Regions from separate parts of the Shewanella sp. SACH genome, predicted to be linked through region 2. Evidence: riboswitches for the same ligand, from Rfam matches in the RefSeq annotation. Region 2 holds a riboswitch; the other holds the start of a gene.

Region 1 (10,216 bases), on a different contig from region 2:
TGATGAGTTTATTTAAGGCGCCGGATTATTTTAAAGCCGCGATTTCGGGCGCACCTGTGACCGACTGGCGCTTGTATGATACCCATTATACTGAGCGTTACTTAGGTCACCCCGAAGGTAATGAAAAGGGTTATGAAGCCAGCAGCGTGTTTCCTTACGTGAAAAACTATCAAGCGGGTCTGTTGATGTATCACGGCATGGCTGACGATAACGTCTTGTTTGAAAACAGCACTCGGGTTTATAAAGCGCTGCAGGATGAAGGCAAATTATTCCAGATGATCGATTATCCGGGATCTAAACATTCGATGCGTGGCGAGAAAGTGCGTAATCACTTATATCGCTCATTAGCGGATTTCCTCGATAGACAGCTGAAAAGCGCTAAGTAGCGCGAGATAGAGAGCTGGTCTGCTTGCGTATGCTGCTATGCCTTACGTATACGTTGTAGGCTTGCTCCTTGTTTAGCTCTTATATCACTCGCTCTCATTAGCGCTGATAGGTTGAGCTTGTTTTATAATTATGCTGCTGTTTTATAAATATTTTTTTCTATTTTGGACATCGGCTTTGCCATCAACCTGACTCTTAACTCTGTAAGCGTCGCCTATTAATCTGATTCGCTAAATTTTAGACATAAAAAAACCAGATCCTAGGATCTGGTTTTTTTGTGAATTGATGCTTATCGAATCAATCCTGTTGCTAATGCGAGTGTCGCTTAGCGGGCAATTAGCCTTCTAAGTTACCGCAAAAGCGATAGCCTTCACCGTGAATAGTCGCGATGATTTCTGGCGTATCTGGCAAGCTTTCGAAATGCTTGCGGATACGACGGATAGTCACGTCTACAGTACGATCGTGTGGCTTAAGTTCACGGCCAGTCATTTTCATCAGTAGATCGGCACGAGTCAAAATTTTGCCTGGGTTTTCAACAAAGTGCAGCATAGCGCGGAATTCGCTACGTGGCAGTTTGTAGGATTCACCCTGTGGGCTCACTAATGAACGGCTGTTGATCTCTAAGCTCCAATCGTTGAAGCGATAGTATTCTACTGAGCTCTTTTCTTCGACTTCGGCACCAGCGCTGTTGACGCGAGTCAGAAGATTACGAGCACGAATCGTCAATTCACGTGGGTTGAACGGCTTGGTAATATAATCGTCCGCGCCAATTTCAAGTCCAAGGATTTTGTCGACTTCGTTGTCACGACCTGTCAGGAAGATCAGACCGATGTTGTTGATTTCACGTAGTTCACGTGCCAACAACAGGCCATTCTTGCCTGGCAAGTTAATGTCCATAACGACCAAGTTAATTTTGTTTTCCTGCATAGCCTTATGCATTTCTGCGCCATCATTGGCCTCAGTTACCACATACCCTTCTGCCTCGAAAATACTTCTCAGCGTGTTACGGGTAACGGCTTCATCTTCAACGATCAGAATGTGCGGATTTTGCATATTATTTACCTAAATTTTAATCAGTTTATACTAACCAATAAGAGCAACTTACTTCGGGCTCTTATATTCATAAAAGCGTTGATACTTCCTTGAACTGCTTTGTGCTCAAAAGGAAAATCTTTACGGTGACATCTATATCTGGATGTAGATTAAGTGCACGTTTAAGTGTAATACGAGAAAACGTAATCAGTACCAACTTCGATAAGCAATAGTTAGAATAAGTTCCTTAACTATTGTTTTTTTTAAATGTTTAAAAGACAAATCAAATGTAGAACACATTTTAAACAGATGCCCGGTCAGTTCACGTTACTTAAAGCGATATATGTAACAAACTGTATTGAACGATAAGCATCTTGCTCAATCTGTTTCAACTCACCAGTACGTACATTGTACTCGTTTTAGTCATTTGTTAACAAATGAAATGTTAACAAATTTTAGGTGAGTCGGGGTTTTTACCATGATATTTACTTTAGCTATTGATTAGTATAACTAATGTATTTGCCATTCCTGTGAGCCAGTTCACGCCTCTTTGGATTTTACAATCACTCTGCTACACTAGCCTGGGTTCATTTTTCGATTAGACTACCAATGGACAATAAGACTCAAGATTTGTGGCAATGTTACCAAGCGCCGTTATTTTTGCTGACTCAAGCATTATCCTGTGATTTTTCCTTTGCTGTTATTACCGCTCATAATCCCGCTTCAAAGCTGCTTTCTCCCAGTCAAAACCGTTTACTCGATCGCCAACTTCTCCGTGAAATTGAATTACTCGGCAGTCCCTATCGTGCTTTAGTGGGCGCGGCGCCGGATTTATCCCACATGGAAAAAAGCTGGGCCGTGTTTATCGATAGAACGATGGCGCTGCAATTGGGGAAGAAATTTAATCAATACGCGATTTATGTGGTCGAACAAGGGGATGTGAGCTTAGTGCCATGCACTTTGGCCGGACATGATGAAGTGTGTTTAGGCAAATTTAGTGATTATGTGCAGCTGGTATACGAGTTACCCGATTTAAGTACTTAGTTGTTTTCAAAAGATTTTATTTAAATTATTCATTTGTTATGAAATTAGCATTGACTTCATTAGGGGTTTATTGCTACTTTTTTCGTCCCTTTCCCTAGGAAAGGAACAGAAGAGGAGCGTTAACTAGGTAGTCGGTCAGAGGAGCACAAACTCCTGCGATGACTGATGAGGGAGATTAACGCCGAGGCATAGATATGGTTGCTGCATGTTTATGTCGGTCGCTCAGGCTGAATCCTGACGATTGTCACCTGTAATTGGTGGAGAGCTTCTGGTGACGATTGCTGTTTCCCTTCTTTTGGGGTGCGTTATCATTGAGCACCAGGCTCTTCGAACGAAGTTAGTTCGGAGTGTGATTATGTTAGTTAATCAGTATTTTATTCAATCTGCGTTTATTTCTTGCCCTACGTGTTTCACGGAGGTGCGCTAATGTCCCTTGTAGTCGCAAAATTTGGTGGCACCTCAGTCGCCGACTATAACGCTATGAATCGCTGTGCCGACATAGTGTTAGCTAATCCTCATTGCCGTTTAGTCGTGGTCAGCGCATCGAGTGGCGTGACCAATCTGTTAGTGGAATTGACGCAAGAATCCATCAACGACGATGGTCGATTACAGCGATTAAAACAAATTGCCCAAATTCAATATGCGATTTTAGATAAGCTCGGTCGTCCTAACGATGTGGCCGCCGCATTAGATAAATTATTGAGTCGCATGTCAGTATTGAGTGACGCGCTCGCATCACAACGCAGCAAAGCGACCATGGATGAGTTGTTGTCCCTCGGTGAGCAATGTTCTTCGGCGTTGTTTTCAGCAGTCATCCGCGAGAAAGGTGTTAACTCTAGCGCCTTCGATGTACGCCGAGTATTACGTACCGACAGCCACTTTGGCCGCGCGGAACCCCAAGTTGAGCAGATTGCGACTTTAGCTCGTGATTATCTACAGCCACTGTTAGCGGAACAAGTGATTGTGACGCAAGGCTTTATCGGTGCCGATGAAGCAGGTCAAACGACCACATTAGGCCGCGGTGGTAGTGATTATTCTGCTGCGCTGTTAGCCGAAGCGTTACGCGCCTCAGCGGTCGAGATTTGGACCGATGTAGCAGGGATTTATACAACCGATCCTCGCCTTGCGCCCAATGCTTTTCCGATTGCCGAGATCAGCTTTAATGAAGCCGCCGAGATGGCGACCTTTGGTGCCAAGGTATTGCATCCTGCGACCATTCTTCCTGCTGTTCGTCAACAAATTCAAGTGTTTGTTGGTTCAAGTAAAGAGCCTGAAAAGGGCGGGACTTGGATCCGTCATCAAGTGGAAGATGCGCCCGTATTCCGCGCTGTGGCTTTGCGCCGCGATCAAACGCTGTTAAATCTTCACAGCTTGCAAATGTTGCATGCGCAGGGCTTTTTAGCGGAAACCTTTGCGACTTTGGCGCGACATAAGATCAGTGTGGATCTAATTACTACCTCAGAAGTGAATGTGTCTCTAACCCTCGATAAAACTGGCTCTGATTCAAGTGGTCAAGGTCTGTTGAGTGAGGCATTGTTGCAAGAATTATCACAGCATTGCCGGGTGCGCGTCGAAGATGGATTAGCCTTAGTGGCGATTATCGGTAACCGTATTGCGACCACGCCGGGTATTTGTCGCCGTGTGTTTGAAGTGCTTGAGCCACACAATGTGCGGATGATTTGCCAAGGCGCCAGCCCACATAACCTGTGTGTGTTAGTGACAGAATCGGAAGCGGCACAAGTGGTGAAATCGCTGCATCAAAATCTGTTCGAAGGCGCTTAATATGCTGCCGATAACATCGTCTCTGCAAATTGGGGAGCTTGCCGCAGGGCAAGCGCTTACCTTGCCTATTTACCATTTTAAGCCGAGCGACGATAAGGCGACTGGCCCCAAAGTGTATATTCAGGCCAATGTCCACGGCGCTGAAGTGCAAGGTAATGCGGTGATTTATCAGTTGATGAAGCAGCTTGAACTCTGTGACATCCGCGGTGAAATCACCTTAGTGCCGCTTGCCAATCCCCTTGGGATCAACCAAAAAAGTGGTGAGTTTACCCTCGGCCGATTTGACCCTATTACGGGGGCGAACTGGAATCGTGAGTATTTGAATCATGCTATCGATTTGCCAACTTGGTATAGCGAACATGCCAAGCTCAGTGATAGCGAGCTGATCCAAGCTTATCGCAGTACTTTGGTTGAAGCCTGTCAGCAAAAATTACGGCATGAATGGGGCATTACAACCGGGCATAGGCTTGCGGTTAATCTGCAAATTATGGCCCACGGCGCGGATATAGTGCTCGATCTGCATACGGGTCCTAAATCCTGTAAGCACTTGTATTGTCCTGAATATGACTTAGCTGCCGCGCAGTTTTTGTCGATCCCTTATACGCTTGTTATCCCCAACACCTTTGGTGGTGCTATGGATGAGGCAGCGTTTTGTCCTTGGTGGCAATTAAGTGATTTTGCAAAAGCGCAGGGGCGAGATTTAGCCGTTGCTGTGTCAGCGTTAACCTTGGAGTTGGCGAGCCAAGAGCGCGTCTGCCTTGAGGATGCGTTGGTTGATGCACAAGGGATTTTGGCGTATTTAAGCCACCGCGGCGTGATCGCTGAAACCGTTGCGCCCGCTAAAATGCAGCGCTTTGGTTGTTACCTTAAGGACTATAAAAAGTATCACGCGCCAAGTTCAGGGTTAGTGGAATACCTCGCGCCTTTAGGTGAACCATTGGCTGCGGGACAGCCCTTAGTGAATTTACTGCGAATGGATTTATACGGTACAGCGGATGAGCTAAAGACGGTCAGTTTGCCGCAGGACTGCGTGCCGATTTTGCACTTTGCTTCGGCATCTGTGCACCAAGGGACAGAGCTTTATAAAGTCATGACTCATGTGTTTGAGTTGCCGACGACATAATCGCCCGCTTAGAGCATAAGCATTAGCTCATAACATTCAGCTTATAAGAATGAACGAAAACAACGCAAATCCTAATCGATTGGCGTTGTTGTTTTTAAGGTGGCTATAACCACTTAAATCGATAAAACAGTGCCATCTGTAGGGCGACGAGTGAGATTAATATGCCGCAGAAGGTGGCGAAGGCCCAAGTGTTGTCGGCGCCCGGTATGCCGCCAATATTGACCCCGAGTAAGCCGGTTAAAAAGCCTAATGGTAAGAAAATTGCCGACACTAAAGATAAGAAATATAAGCGTTTATTGAGCTGTTCCGATTGTTGGCTGAGTAATTCTTCCTGAGTCACATTTGCCCTGTCGCGCAGGGCATCGAGATCTTCAATGGTGCGGATAAGCTTATCGTTTGTTTCCCTGAGTTTAAGTCGTTCAGAATCGTTAAACAGACTAACTTGCTCGGAAATCATTTTTGAAAAGGCTTCACGCTGGGGCGCTAAATAGCGGCGAATGGCGACAGTTTGGCGGCGCAGTTCGGCGATATCGGTGCGTAAATCTTTAACATTGCCTGAGACGACGAGCTCTTCTAAATCAGAGAGTTGTTCTTCTAACTTATCGATGAACTCGACTTTACGGTTAGTGAGTCGCTCGCAGACAGCGACGATAAAGTCGCCCGTAGTTGCAGGCCCATTGCCCTCAAGGATCTGCTCGGCGACATCTTTGACCGACTGTAACTCGCGATCGCAGGTGGATATGATCCGCTGTTTATCGGCATAAATACGCACGGCCACCATGTCTTCGGGAGCTGAATTGGGGTTGAGGTTGACGCCGCGTAACGCGAGCAATATGCCTTCGCCGGCGATAACGGCGCGGGGGCGAGTATCTTGGGCGAGTAGGGCATCACTCTCGACCTTCGGCAGGCCGCTATTGAGTATCCAGTGGCGCGCCTTTTTATTGCGATAGCGAAGGTGCAACCAGAGTAGACCATCCTGCGGATCCCATTTTTCGATCTGTTCCAAGCTTAAGGTGGAACCCGCTTGGGCGCCGCTTAGCACTAAACTGTAGATAAATCCTTCGTGCATATCGCATTCCATATAACTTTCAAAATCATACAAACAAGCTAACTGATTTTGCCGTGAAAATGAAGTGAGTACTCGTGCTTAACGGCATGGCAACGCGCTTTATACTGCGTTAAAGGCTTTCGACAGAGCACCACTATGCCTTCAAGCCTTCGCCTTGGCTAAAGCGCGTTGAACTCCGGCTGAATGAACAGATATTTTGTACGATTGGTATTAAATCGGCTGTGCTGCGGGAGGCGAGCAACTTCGGCAAGGATAGGTTAAAATTAGCATTAGTAGGCTTAGAGCAAAGAGACAATAAAATGGAATACGAATTTCGGCGTAACAGTTTAACCGGCACTTTTCTGGCCCGCTTTAGCATGGATCATGAAGTGCTGGGGCAATGGTTTACAGAAGAATTAGGGCCTGAGTTAGCCAAAATTCAGCAAGTGTTAGACATGATTAAAGAAATTCAAACCGATAAACGAGGTGCATGGCGTCTCGTTGGTAATGATTTCACCTTAGAGTTAGAGCGTGAGCAGGCGCGGGTGTTTGCGAATACGTTAGGTTTCGAGCAAGAGTATGAATTAGAAGAGGCGATGTCACTCTATGATGCTGAGTCAGAAGCTTATTGTGGCTTAGAGGACTTTGAGCAGGCGTTACTGAGTTGGCAGACATTTATCGAGAAAGGTCTATAATCGTCCATTCAAATCCTGTTCGATAAAACATAAAGGCAATCATTGGATTGCCTTTATTGTTTGCGCTATACCTCGCTAAACTCAGGGATTAGTGATTAAGGTAGCGCACCGCCATTTCGGTTCTCGACTTGGCATTGGCTTTACGCAGTAGGTTTTTCACATGCACTTTGACTGTGCCTTCACTAATGTGTAAATGCTCTGAAATCATCCGATTACTTAAGCCTTCCGCCAGTTGCTCTAGAATTTGCAGCTCCCTAGGCGTCAGGCTCGAAATCCATTCTTGCTCGTCGGTCGCATCTTTTAGCTCGTAGAGGTATTCCTCCACTTCATCGCTGATAACTCTGTGGCCAAGCATGGCATTTTTGAGTTTTTCGAGCAGTAAATCGGGCTCAGTATCTTTGAGTAAATAGCCGTCGGCTCCTGCGCGTAATAAACGGATCACATCCTGTTTGGCATCGGAAACTGTGAGTATCACTATGCGCGAGGTGACGCCCTCTTGGCGCATGGCATTGAGGGTATCTAGGCCTGTCATGCCTTTCATATTCAGATCGAGCAAGATGATGTCGGGCTCATCGGTGGCAACGGCGGTTAATGCATCTAAACCACCACCGGCTTCGCCAAAAAGGCTGAAGTCAGGATCTGAGGCAATGAGCTGGCAGATGCCTTTGCGTAAGAGGGGATGGTCGTCGACCACAAGTACGGAATAAGGTTTACCCATTTGAAGGCTCCTGTTGAGAGGGGAAAATAAGCGTCACTCGAGTGCCACTTGAACCTTTGCTGTGCTGCGCAAAGTTGAATGAATGGTTAGGCTTGAGTGTATCGTCTTGTTCGTTGCATCCTTGCTCAATCGTGGTTGCCGTAGCAGGTTTAAATCTGCTTATCTCGTTGTCGCTAAATATGACTTTACCTGAAAGTTTGCTGGCTCGCTCATGCATAATCCCTATGCCAAAGTGTTGATCTCGTTCTTTTAAATGTCCAATACCTATGCCGTTATCGCAAACATTGATATTGACCATGCCCTCGTCATCTTTATAACAATGGATATTGATGAGGCTGGCCTCAGCATGTTTGATGGCGTTTAAGGTCGCTTCCCGAGTTATCTGCAGTATGTGAATATGCTGCTTTGCCTCTAGCCATTGTGGTGCAAGTTTATAGTCTAAGGTGATCTTGATACTTGTCTTGGTTCTGAGCTGCTCAAGCATAGCCTCTAAGGCACTTTTTAGATCGGGTTCTTTAATCGTGAGTCTAAAGGTCGACAGCAATTCCCTGAGCTGCACATAGGCAGTGCTAACGCCTTCGTTGATTTCGGTTAATTGAGCCTCAATTGTTGGGTTGCGGCAGCTGTGATCTAAGTTTTTGCGTAATAAGCTAATTTGGATTTTAAGGAAGGACAGCACTTGACCTAAGGAGTCGTGTAATTCCCGTGCGATTACGCCGCGTTCCTCCATCAGCGCCAGTTGTTGCCTTTGCTCAGTGGCGTTGTGGATCACGATTGAGCGAGTCAGCATAATCGCGAAATTTTTAAATAGCGCGATATTCGGTGTTTGATCGGCAATCAACTCTAAGTAGCCCAGATTTGCTTGCTCAAATTGTAGCGGGAAACGGGTGCTGTTTTGAGTAACCTCTGGCCAGCCGCCATCGGCCTCAATCACTTCAAGCTCTTGCTCTGGATACTGGATAATGAGTCTTAGGTAGTCGAGTGACTCATAACCTTTTAACTGATTCAGTGCCGCTTTGAGCGCTTTGTAATCGAGCTTATTAGCGTTTAAGGTCAGTAGGTTATCGTATAGAAATGCCAGCTCATTGTTAGCCCGAGTGAGTGCTAAGGTTTTCTCTGCCACCTGCGACTCTAAATCGCCATAAAGCATGGCGAGTTCCTTGGCGGTTTTTTGCAGGGCATGGGTGAGCGCTGTGAGTTCGATATATTCGGTTTCGGGCATTTCGATTTCAAAATTGCCCTTAGAAATAGTATTCGCCGACTCCATTAGTTTTTGCAGCGGGATCACCACTTTCTTTTTAGTAAAACGCACCGCCACAAAGGCGATAATCAGCATGACGCTCAAGCCTAATATTTGGCTGGCAGCGAGGAGCCTGAGTTTAAAGGCGGCGTGGTGTTCCATCTCCAGTACCAGTAAATCTATGGTATCGACAAAGTCCTTTAGTGACGCTACATAATCGCGGGAGTTTTCCTGCTCTATGTAGTACTTCATCACCAGCCATTTATCGATCACGAGCTGATATTGATCGGCAATCTTCCGTGGGCTAAACCAACTGTCCGAAGGCTTTAAGGTATCAGAATAGAGGGTATTTTCGAATTCGGTGATTTTGTCCTGCGCGGCATCACTGCCAGAGTTGGCGTAAAACATCAGCCGGTAGCTTTGCATCCGCAAAGAACCCGAGGCGTTAATTGCCTTAGCATCGCCTAAGCTGTAGGACAAATTGATGATAGCAAAGGTCGATAAACTGCTAGATAGCAGAATGAGTACTAGCATCAATCCTAGAATTTTTGAGGTTAGACTGCCTCGTTTCATTAATCCGCTATTCATTTTAATGGCCGCTGTTATGGCACTTTGCAGTGGTTTTTTACATTAGAAAATAATGTAATACATTAACAAAAGCATAAAAATGTGAACAACAACACCTTTACATTTTGATCTAGCGCAAACTTCAACCCAGATACCCCCTAAGAGGTATATTTTTGGCAGGGTTTAGTCACTAACTTTGATCATGGAGATGTCGTGTTTTACAACAATAATGCAACGCGGAGATGAGATGATGAAGAAGATGACAGGTAAGTCCTTTGCACTGAGTGCACTGGTTGCCGCCAGCTTCATGGCGGCGGGCGCAATGGCGAGTGATAAAACAGAGCCTCGTAACGAAGTTTTTAAAGACAAATTTGCTAATCAATACGCCAGTTGGCATGACACAGATAAAAGCACTGAGAATACCGATGTGTTGGCCTCGGACCCAAGCTTAGTCGTACTGTGGGCAGGTTATGGTTTTGCTAAAGATTACAACGCACCACGTGGTCACATGTACGCTATTACGGATGTGCGTAACACTCTGCGTACTGGCGCACCCACCAACGCGGAAGATGGCCCAATGCCG
Region 2 (10,216 bases):
TTCGAGACAAAACGTGCTCAATTTAAAAAAAGAAAGTATTCGATAGCTTGCAAATTAAAGCTAACGGTCAAAGCACTAATCTACCCTGCAAACTTTAGTGCTCCACTCCGTCCTTTATGCGCATATTGGATCAAATGGAGATAATGATGAGAATTTTCACCTCTAGAAAACTGGCATACTTAGTGGCTTTAGCACTAACTGGTGCCCTTGTTGGTTGTGGCGATGATGGCAAAGATGGTGTCGATGGCGCACCAGGAACGCCCGGTATTCCGGGAACCCCAGGTACGCCTGGCACACCCGGAGAACCTGGAACACCGCCCCCAGTCACTAGCTCGACGCTGACGAAAGTCAAAGTGATCAACTACAGCTTTGGCGAAGGTAGTATCAGTTACGAATTTGAAATTACCGATGAGAATAATAATTTAATCAACGGCCTGCAAAACGCAGAGGCTAAAGTCGCGGCGTTAACCGATAAAGGTTTCATCAATAACCGTACCGAAAGTGATCTCAATGGCGTTGCAGACAATGTGCATATTGGTGGCGCGGCAACTCAAGCGACAGAAGGCGCCACACTGACCTCTTTAGGCGACGGTCACTACACTTTTGTGGCCCCAATGTTAGGGGTAAACCCAAGCACTGAAGGTATTGTGTGGTTACGCGTTGGCGGCAATAGCGCAACAGGTATCGCACGTTCAGCCCCCTTAGTTGTCAATAAACCCGAAGGCACTCATTCCACCACAACCGATAGTTGCTATTCATGTCACGTCGATTACGCAACCAGTCCTCGCCGCCATGCAAGCTATGTTGCAACCGGTATGGACGGTGAAGTCACTTTCGTAGAAGGCTGCTTAGCATGTCACGGCTCAGTGAGTCGCGGCGCTGTCAATGCGGAAGGTTTCTCTGTGGGTGGCTATGCGACTAACACCCTGTCTAAGATTGGCCATGTTAATCACCAAGATTTTACTAAAGACTTTTCAGTACAAAACTGTACATCTTGTCACGTTGAAGCCCCAACTAACATCAACGTTGCAGGACCCGGTTGTATCGATTGCCATGATAGCGGTGGTGTGCCAGGCGTCATCATCCCAAGTAATGGTGCCGATGTCCGTACTATGCATGAAGGTAAGTCTGGTATTACTGAACGCCAAGCCATTCGCGCTAAGTACAAGGTCACATTAGCAGCCCCAGTTAAAGTCGATGATATATCAACGAAAACAGATCACTATGCGCCAACAGGTGCTGCCGCCGCAGTCACCGCCCCAGGCTGGTGTACAACACTTACTGTAAAGGATGTTGATGGCAATATCTTTAGTATCAAAGATAACTTCAACTACTCAGATCCGCTGGTGTTTGATGCCAAGAAACCGCTGGTATATGCCAGTGCCTATCTGCACGCCTATGACAATGGCAGTTTAGTGGGCCGCCCAGGTAACCGTACTAACTATTACTATGGTTACAACACCGATGGCACTAAGAATATCTGTCACTTACTGACGGATATCAGCGCAGTGAATGCTAACTATGTTTACTCTGCCCGCGTGACATTCAGTACCGCAGGTTGGATGGAATATGATGGCAATCAACGCTATCAAAGTAATGGCAGCCTAAGAGCGACAGGTTATGACGGTTCTATGGGCGTATCCTTTACCGCCTACTCAGACGTCGTTAACCCAGTCACGACTCAAAAAGTCTCTGGCTTCGAGCGTCGTGAGATAGTGAGCGCTAACAGCTGTACTACTTGTCATAACGATGCCACTGCATTCCACAAAAATGGGGCCTTCGATGACGGCGGTAATGGCTGTATTGCTTGCCATGACAACGGCATGGCGCGGACATCAGCCGCCTTAGGCGCAGGTTTTGGCCCTATGGTTCACAGCTGGCACTGGGGTAATGGCGCTAAAGTCGGTGAAATGAAAGCGGATGGAACTCAAGCGAATGCGGCTAACGGTGCAGGGGCGATCAATCCTGTCACCAGTTGCGTAGCCTGCCATGATAAAGCGATTGATTTAGATAAAATTCCAAATCAATACATTTTAGAACCCGGTAGCAAGATGACAAGCCCTGTATCTGCAAACTGCTATGCCTGCCATACGATTGATTCTGCGAAAGCGCATATGGTGAGTAACGGTGGTGAGATCAGCGTTCCTAGCGTGGCAGATTGGTTTAAACAACCAACGACTGAATCCTGTGCAGTATGTCATAACACAGGTAGAAGCTCTGGTATTGATAAATACCACAAGTTTACTCGCTAATTAATCATTTCATCATCGCATGATTAAATAGTCAGTAAAAAGCGGTACCGATTTTCCCTGCAAGGAAATCGCCAAAGGAGTCTCATCAACACGGGACTCCTTTTTATTTAGATACAGCCCCATAACAAGCCATTTTCAGTCCCATTTAAGTTACTAACGTTACAGTCCTAAAAAAACAACAATTCAAAGGAAGTCACTCAATTATGCGTAAACGTTTTATTGCCATCGCCATCGGCGCCACGCTCACCGCCGGATTTATGGCAGGTTGTAGCAACACAGAAAGCAAAGCCCCTAACGCCATGTCGGTACAAGCCCAAAACCCCTTGTTTCAAGTCAGTAGTCTGCAATATCAAGCGCCCGACTTTAGCCTCATCAAGAATGAGCACTTTACGCCTGCCCTAGAGCAAGGCATGGCCGAGCACTATCAAGAAATCCTCGCGATTGCGAATAATCCCACAGCGGCGACCTTCGATAACACGATTGTGGCTATGGAGAAAAGTGGCGCTCTGCTCAGCCGTGCATCGAGTGTGTTTTATAATCTAGCGGGTTCGAACAGCAATCCAGAGCTGCGAAAAATTCAAGGTGAAATGGCGCCCAAAATGGCGGCGCACTCGGACAACATCAACTTAAACCCAGCGCTATTTGCCCGTATCGAAGCCATTTATAACGACCGCGCTAATCTAGGTTTAACCCCAGAAGCCGTGCGTTTGGTTGAGGTCTATCACCAACGCTTTATCATGGCGGGCGCAAAACTCACCGACGAACAAAAAGTGAAGATCCGTGCTCTTAACGAAGAACAATCGACACTGACCAACGAGTTCTCCCAACGTTTACTGCGCCTAACTAAAGAAATCGCCGTTATCGTGGAATCAAAGAATGAGCTTGCAGGATTAACTGACAGCGACATCACTTCGGCCGCAAACGATGCTAAAGCTGCAGGTCACGATGGCAAGTATCTGATCAACATCACCAACACCACTCGCCAGCCCGTATTGGCGTCACTGGAAAACCGTGAACTGCGCCAACGCATTTGGGAAGCCTCGGCTAACCGTGGCTTAAGTGGTGAAAACGAAACGGCGTCGCTGGTATCTCGTTTAGCGCAACTGCGCGCTGAGCGCGCCACCCTATTAGGTTATGAAAACTGGGCGAGTTATCGCCTAGCGCCGCAAATGGCCAAAACGCCAGAAGCGGTTTACAGTATGTTTGGCTCTATGGTGCCAGCCGTAGTCGCTAATACAGAGAAAGAAGCGGCCGATATTCAAGCTATGATCGACAAGACTGGCGGCAAATTTGAACTGGCGCCATGGGACTGGGAATTCTACGCCGAGAAAGTCCGCCAAGAAAAATACGCCCTCGATGCCAATAGCATTCGCCCATATTTTGAGTTTAACCGCGTCCTCGAAGACGGCGTGTTCTACACACTCAAAGAACTCTATGGCGTCACCCTAAAACCTCGCCCAGATTTACCGGTTTATCATCCCGATGTGAAAGCCTACGAAATGTTTGATGCCGATGGCTCAAGCATGGCCATTTTCTACGCCGACTATTTTGCCCGTGAAGGTAAACGTGGCGGCGCTTGGATGAGTTCGTTCGTCGGTCAATCCTTCCTCGAAGGCACTAAACCTGTGGTCGTCAACGTGATGAACATCAAGAAAGCGCCAGAGGGTGAACCTACATTCGTCAGCTATAACGAAGTCACCACTATGTTCCATGAAATGGGCCACGGCACCCACGGCATGTTCTCCAAAGTGACATATCCAAGTCTGGCGGGCACCTCGGTTTCACGCGACTTTGTCGAATTCCCATCGACCTTCGAAGAAGACTGGGCGGCCCATCCCAAAGTGTTGGCCAACTACGCCAAACACTATGAAACTGGCAAACCCATTCCCGACGAATTGCTGCAAAAACTGCTGAAATCTGGCAGCTTTAACCAAGGATTCGACACTCTGGAATACATGGCCGCCGCATTAGTGGATATGGAGTGGCATTCATTAAGCCCAGATGCACCACTGCAAGATGTGGCCACCTTTGAAGCCAATGCCCTGAAAAAGCACGGCTTAAACATCAGCGCCGTGCCGCCACGCTATAAGTCGACCTACTTTGCCCACGCCTTCCCCGGTGGTTACTCGGCAAGTTATTACGCGTATATGTGGAGTGAGATTTTAGCGGCGGATGCCTTTGCCTATGTGCAAAACCAAGGCGGGCTCAATCGTGAAATCGGCATGAAATACCGCAAAACCATTCGTGAAGTGGGCAACAGTATTGCGCCAATGGAAGCCTACAAAAACTTCCGCGGACAAGAGCCAACGACACAAGGATTACTTAAACGCCGCGGGCTAGACCAAGCACTCTAAGCTACAAAAAACCTAAGCAACAGGCACTTTAAATTCAGTGTTGATAGCCTTAATGCGATTAGGTTAAAGACAGAGATAAACAGAGCGTTAACCAAAAAAATCAGCCAGCATAATGCTGGCTGATTTATTTTGACTTATTCGCAGTGAACCTTTGCCGTGCAAGGTTTCAATTAAGGTTTAGCTAATTGCGCCTTTAGATTTGATTTTTAGCACTATGATGCTAACCACAAACACCACACTACAGGCCACTAAACCTGCGACAACTGACTCAGTAAATCCAAGTACGACATAACCCGTTAAGCTAATAAACGCCGCAATCAATGCATACGGTAGCTGAGTGACGACATGGTCGATATGGTGACAACTCGCGCCCGTAGACGACAAAATCGTGGTATCGGAAATCGGTGAACAGTGATCGCCAAATACCGCGCCCGCCAGCACAGAAGCAAGCATAGGTAGCATCATGCCAGTGTGACTTCCCATCGCCATATCCGCAGCAATCGGCAACATGATACCGAACGTGCCCCAGCTAGTACCGGTTGAGAACGCAGTGATACCCGCTAACACAAACATTAGGGCTGGCAAAAAGGCGAACGGAATATTGCCCGTCGCGAGACTTGCCATAAACTTACCGGTTTCGAGCTGGCCAATCACGCCTGCGATAGTCCAAGCAAATAACAGGATATAAATCGCTGGCAGCATAGAGCGAGCGCCCTGCACTATGCCTTTGACTATCATTGATTTCTCAACGCCTTGGACTAAATTCAATATCAGCGAAATCGCTAAACCGATTAATGCACCAAAGAAAAGGGATGAACTGACATCGGTTTTCTCAAACGCTGAAATAATATTAAATTCAATCCCTTCAGTGGCAAGCACTTGAGCGCCACTATTGATCATAAAATACAGGGTCGCAAATACCAATACTGTAATCGGCAGGAATAAACCTAAGATCTTACCGGTTTCGGCTTCAGGTAAATCCGCATTGGCTCCAGGCGGTAATCCTTTTGACTCATCGTATAAATTACCACGTTGGGCATTGAGTTCATGCTCGCGCATTGGCCCAACATCTAATCCCATAAAGACAACGAAAAGTAATAATAACAAGGAGAAAATTGCATAGAAGTTCATTGGGATCATTTGAATAAAAATACTCAAATGGCCAGTATCAGCAAAACCATGGGCCGTTAATATTCCACCAATAAGTGCAATAATATACGCGCCCCAACTTGATACTGGAGAAATAACGCACACAGGTGCCGCAGTAGAATCTAATAAATAAGCTAACTTAGCGCGGGAAATATAATAACGGTCGGTAACAGGTCTAGCGACCGAACCTACGACTAAGCTATTGAAATAGTCGTCAATAAAAACCACACACCCTAAAAACATAGTTAATAATTTAGCGTCACGTTTATTACGTATATGTAAACGAGCCCAATCGGCAAAAGCCCGCGCGCTGCCACTTACGGTAATTAACGCTGTGATCATTCCCAGTACAATTAAGAAACCGAGAATATATAAGTTCCACGAATTAAGGCCTTCGCCCGTCCAAAAAAGTCCTTTAACGCCATTAAATACAAATTCACCCGTCGCTACAGGTGAAAATTGATTGAGCAATAAAGCACCAATTAAAATACCTAACCCCAAAGAAAGCAGTACACGGCGAGTTAAGATCGCCAACACAATAGCCACCGCAGGCGGCAGCAAGGAAAGTGCCGAATCGGCATAATTCATAACAGTCATTGATTATTATCTTCGTTAAATACGAATGGAGGGCGACTGAACTGGTGGGGAAAGGCAATAGATACCCAAGGTCACCTGTCCTATCAGTAGCGCTCCATAGTAACTATTTCCAATATCCGTATCGGAAAATACTATGGCAGTGTTGCACCTATTAGGTACAACCCCAGCAGTTGATCGTGATAAATCGAACCACTTCGGCACCAAATCCTTTCGCAATCGATCAACGGAATCACCCTACTGATCACTACTAATATTTGGCGCGCCTCTACTTCTAAGAACGCCCGTACGCGGGCGTGAGGCACATAAAAACATAAGCGGCTTAGCAGATGCCACCGCAAAGCCACTTAATGTGACCTAGATCACAGATTAAATCAACCGAGACTTGTGATCAGCTCAGGAACCGCCTCAAATAAGTCCGCAACTAAGCCATAATCGGCAACTTGGAAAATAGGCGCTTCCGCGTCTTTGTTAATAGCAACGATGACTTTTGCGTCTTTCATGCCCGCTAAATGTTGAATCGCGCCAGAAATCCCCACGGCAATATACAAGTTAGGCGCAACGATTTTACCGGTTTGACCGACTTGTAAATCGTTAGGCACAAAGCCAGCGTCAACTGCGGCGCGTGATGCGCCAACCGCAGCACCGAGCTTGTCAGCAAGCTGCTCTAACATGCCGAAGTTTTCACCACTGCCCATACCACGGCCGCCAGAAACGATAATGCCAGCATTACCTAATTCTGGACGGGCTGATACCGTCAAGGATTGAGAAACAAACTGAGTTCTCGCTTCAAACACTTTATCGAGTGTCGTCACAGCCGCGCTGTTACCTTCTGGTGCAGCATCAAAGGCACTGGCGCGCACTGTCATCACTTTGATGGCATCATGACTTTGCACTGTCGCTAAGGCGTTACCCGCATACACAGGGCGCACAAAGGTGTCAGCATTGACGACGGTAATGACTTCAGAGATTTGCGCAACATCTAATAATGCAGCCACACGCGGAAGCGTGTCCTTACCTAAGCTCGAAGCAGAAGCCAGAATGTGGCCATAGTTTGGCGCTAAGTCCACCAGCAATTTGGCAAAATTTTCCGCTAAATGCGCTTCATACACGCTAGCATCGGCAACGAGCACTTGGCTAACGCCTTGTAGTGCCTGTGCAGCTTGGACAACCGCGCCACATTGGTGACCCGCAACCAGTACATGCACTTCATCGCCAATGGCGCGAGCGGCAGTGACGATTTTTGCCGTATCGAGTTTCAGTGCGGCATTATCATGTTCAGCTAATACTAAAATGGCCATTTAGATCACCTTCGCTTCATTTTTTAACTTTTCAACTAGCTCAGCTACCGACGCTACCATAATGCCTGCTTTACGTTCTGCTGGCGGAGTGACCTTCACAACCGTTTGGTGACTCTTTAACGTCACGCCCAAATCAGCGACAGTAAAGACTTCTAATGGCTTACGCTTGGCTTTCATAATGTTAGGCAGTGAAGCATAACGAGGTTCGTTCAAACGTAGATCGGCAGTCACGACTGCAGGTAACGGCATAAGTAAGGTTTGCATACCACCGTCAACTTCGCGAGCGACTTGCACAGAATGACCTTCTAATTTGATTTCAGAAGCAAAGGTCGCCTGTGGCATATCCATCAGCGCCGCGAACATTTGACCAGTTTGATTGTTATCGCCATCGATAGATTGCTTACCAAAAATCACCAGTTCAGCTTGTTCTTTGTTTTGTACCGCTTTGAGCAATTTGGCGATAGATACTGGCACCAGTTCTTCTTCAGTATCGATATGAATCGCACGGTCTGCGCCTAATGCGAGCGCGGTACGTAATTGTTCTTGCACGGCTTTATTACCAATACTGACAACAACCACTTCAGTAGCGCTACCCGCTTCTTTTAAACGAACCGCTTCTTCTACTGCGATTTCACAAAAAGGGTTCAACGCCATTTTTAGGTTTGCAGTGTCAACACTTGTATTGTCAGCTTTGACCCTGACCTTCACATTGGCATCAACAACGCGCTTAACGGGCACCAATACTTTCATAGGGTTTCCTTCCTACACTTTCATGTACATGGACAAAACATTGGTTAATACCAATGCAGGATAGAGCAACTTTACGTCCTGTTAACGTTAACGTCAACCAAAGTCAAACGCCTGTTTGCATTTTTTAATCCGCGCCACGGCTACTTTTTTGGACACTTATTTGAGTAAATAAGAAAAGTTCAAAATATAAATAATATTTAATTTACTTAAAACGCATAATTTTATTTGATTCGAGCTATATTAGTTTCTATCATTTAGGTGTTGTTCACCATTATCCTGTATTAAAAATTAGAGTGGGACGAAAATAGATATGAGCGAATTTTTAGAGATATTAACTCACGGCCGTCGTTTTAAAGCAGCAGTTAAAGAACTTAGCGTTGAAGAGTTACGTGATTTAGCCGACAAATTAGATAAAATTTTAGTAGAACGCGAGTCTATGGCTGAGGAAGAAGAACAAGCCATGGCAGCTCGTAATGCTAAAATTGAAGAAATCCGTCAACAAATGGAAGCCGTTGGTTTATCAATTGATGACTTAGGTGGCGTAGCTGTTAAAGCAACCGCGAAAAAACGCGCTCCTCGTCCAGCTAAATACCAAATCGAAGTTGACGGTGAAATGGTTCAGTGGACTGGCCAAGGCCGTATGCCAACCGTATTTAAGAACGAGATCAACAAAGGTCGTTCTATGGAAGATTTCTTAATCTAATCCAATTCGGTGTAGCGGTTCGAGTAACCAACACCCATTTGCATAAAAGCTCGCATTCATTGCGAGCTTTTTTATATCCATTATTGGCTGCAATCTAAAACGACAAGCGTAAATCCCACGCCTCATTCCCGCTCAAATTGCGTTACAATTCAACCTTAGTATTTACATCTGCTTTCAGTTACTCTTTATTCACCCTCACTCGATTGAATAAAATAATGCAGATAAACAATAAGATAATTATAAGCTGCAGCATCATCGCTAGCTTAGTCTCACAGACCACATATGCCCAAATCAATACAGGGACAACCTCCAATAAACTCACGGCTTTTACCCATGCTGAATTAATCATTGCGCCGGGTAAGCGTTTAAGTGATGCCACTTTATTGGTTGAAAATAATCGAATTAAAGCCATTATTGAGCACGGTGACATTCCCGCTGGCGCATTTAAAATCGATTTGAGTGGTTATACTATTTACCCTGGATTTATCGATCCTTTCACCGATTATGGGATTGAGTTCGAATATCCAAAACTTGGGCTCACTCGCCCTGTCTATGATATTAAACGTATCGGTGGCAATGCAGACAATGGTGCAATTCATTCTGAAAAAGAATGGTTTAATTACGTTTATCCCAATAAAGAACGCGCTAAAGAGTGGATCAATAATGGCTTTACGAGTGTGCAAAGTAGCAAACTCGACGGAATCTTCCGAGGGACGGGTGTTAGCCTATCATTAGCAGACAAAACCGCCAACGAAGTGATTTATCGTGCCCGCAGTCAACCTTTTATGGCATTTGATAAAGGCTCATCTGAACAAGATTATCCGTCATCATTAATGGGCAGTATTGCACTTATTAGACAAACCTTTGCCGACGCCAATTGGTATAACCAAAATAAAAACAAATCGACCAATGGTGCAATAAACAATCAAGTCGAATTTAATATCGCCTTTGAGCGCTTAGATAATTTAGCCGATAAGCAAATTATCTTTGAAACCAGAAATCTCAACGATCAATTGCGCGCCGCCCATTTACTCAAAGAACATAAACTGTCAGCCAATCTACTCGGTAATGGTCAAGAATACTCGCGCATCAATGAGTTAAAGGCGCTGAACT

The links. A riboswitch is a leader RNA that binds a small molecule or an ion and turns the genes downstream of it on or off. The one in region 2 is predicted to bind lysine.
Region 1: another riboswitch for lysine. It lies ahead of lysC (lysine-sensitive aspartokinase 3); the one in region 2 lies ahead of BM607_RS13065 (Na+/H+ antiporter NhaC family protein).

Annotation. Positions count from the first base shown of each region.
Region 1 covers NZ_MPDG02000005.1:95,130-105,345, reverse strand. Annotated here, with positions in the region: gene BM607_RS17300 (S9 family peptidase) at 1-386, shown strand, start outside; gene arcA (two-component system response regulator ArcA) at 721-1,437, opposite strand; gene BM607_RS17290 (DUF3293 domain-containing protein) at 2,026-2,460, shown strand; lysine riboswitch at 2,562-2,736, shown strand; gene lysC (lysine-sensitive aspartokinase 3) at 2,887-4,242, shown strand; gene BM607_RS17280 (succinylglutamate desuccinylase/aspartoacylase family protein) at 4,244-5,365, shown strand; gene BM607_RS17275 (zinc transporter ZntB) at 5,469-6,434, opposite strand; gene BM607_RS17270 (YacL family protein) at 6,734-7,108, shown strand; gene BM607_RS17265 (response regulator) at 7,197-7,826, opposite strand; gene narQ (nitrate/nitrite two-component system sensor histidine kinase NarQ) at 7,819-9,654, opposite strand; gene nrfA (ammonia-forming nitrite reductase cytochrome c552 subunit) at 9,881-10,216, shown strand, end outside.
Region 2 covers NZ_MPDG02000002.1:1,158,427-1,168,642, reverse strand. Annotated here, with positions in the region: gene BM607_RS13075 (cytochrome C) at 147-2,252, shown strand; gene BM607_RS13070 (M3 family metallopeptidase) at 2,456-4,606, shown strand; gene BM607_RS13065 (Na+/H+ antiporter NhaC family protein) at 4,784-6,352, opposite strand; lysine riboswitch at 6,432-6,628, opposite strand; gene BM607_RS13060 (FAD-binding protein) at 6,724-7,650, opposite strand; gene BM607_RS13055 (electron transfer flavoprotein subunit beta/FixA family protein) at 7,651-8,400, opposite strand; gene BM607_RS13050 (H-NS family nucleoid-associated regulatory protein) at 8,711-9,103, shown strand; gene BM607_RS13045 (amidohydrolase family protein) at 9,319-10,216, shown strand, end outside.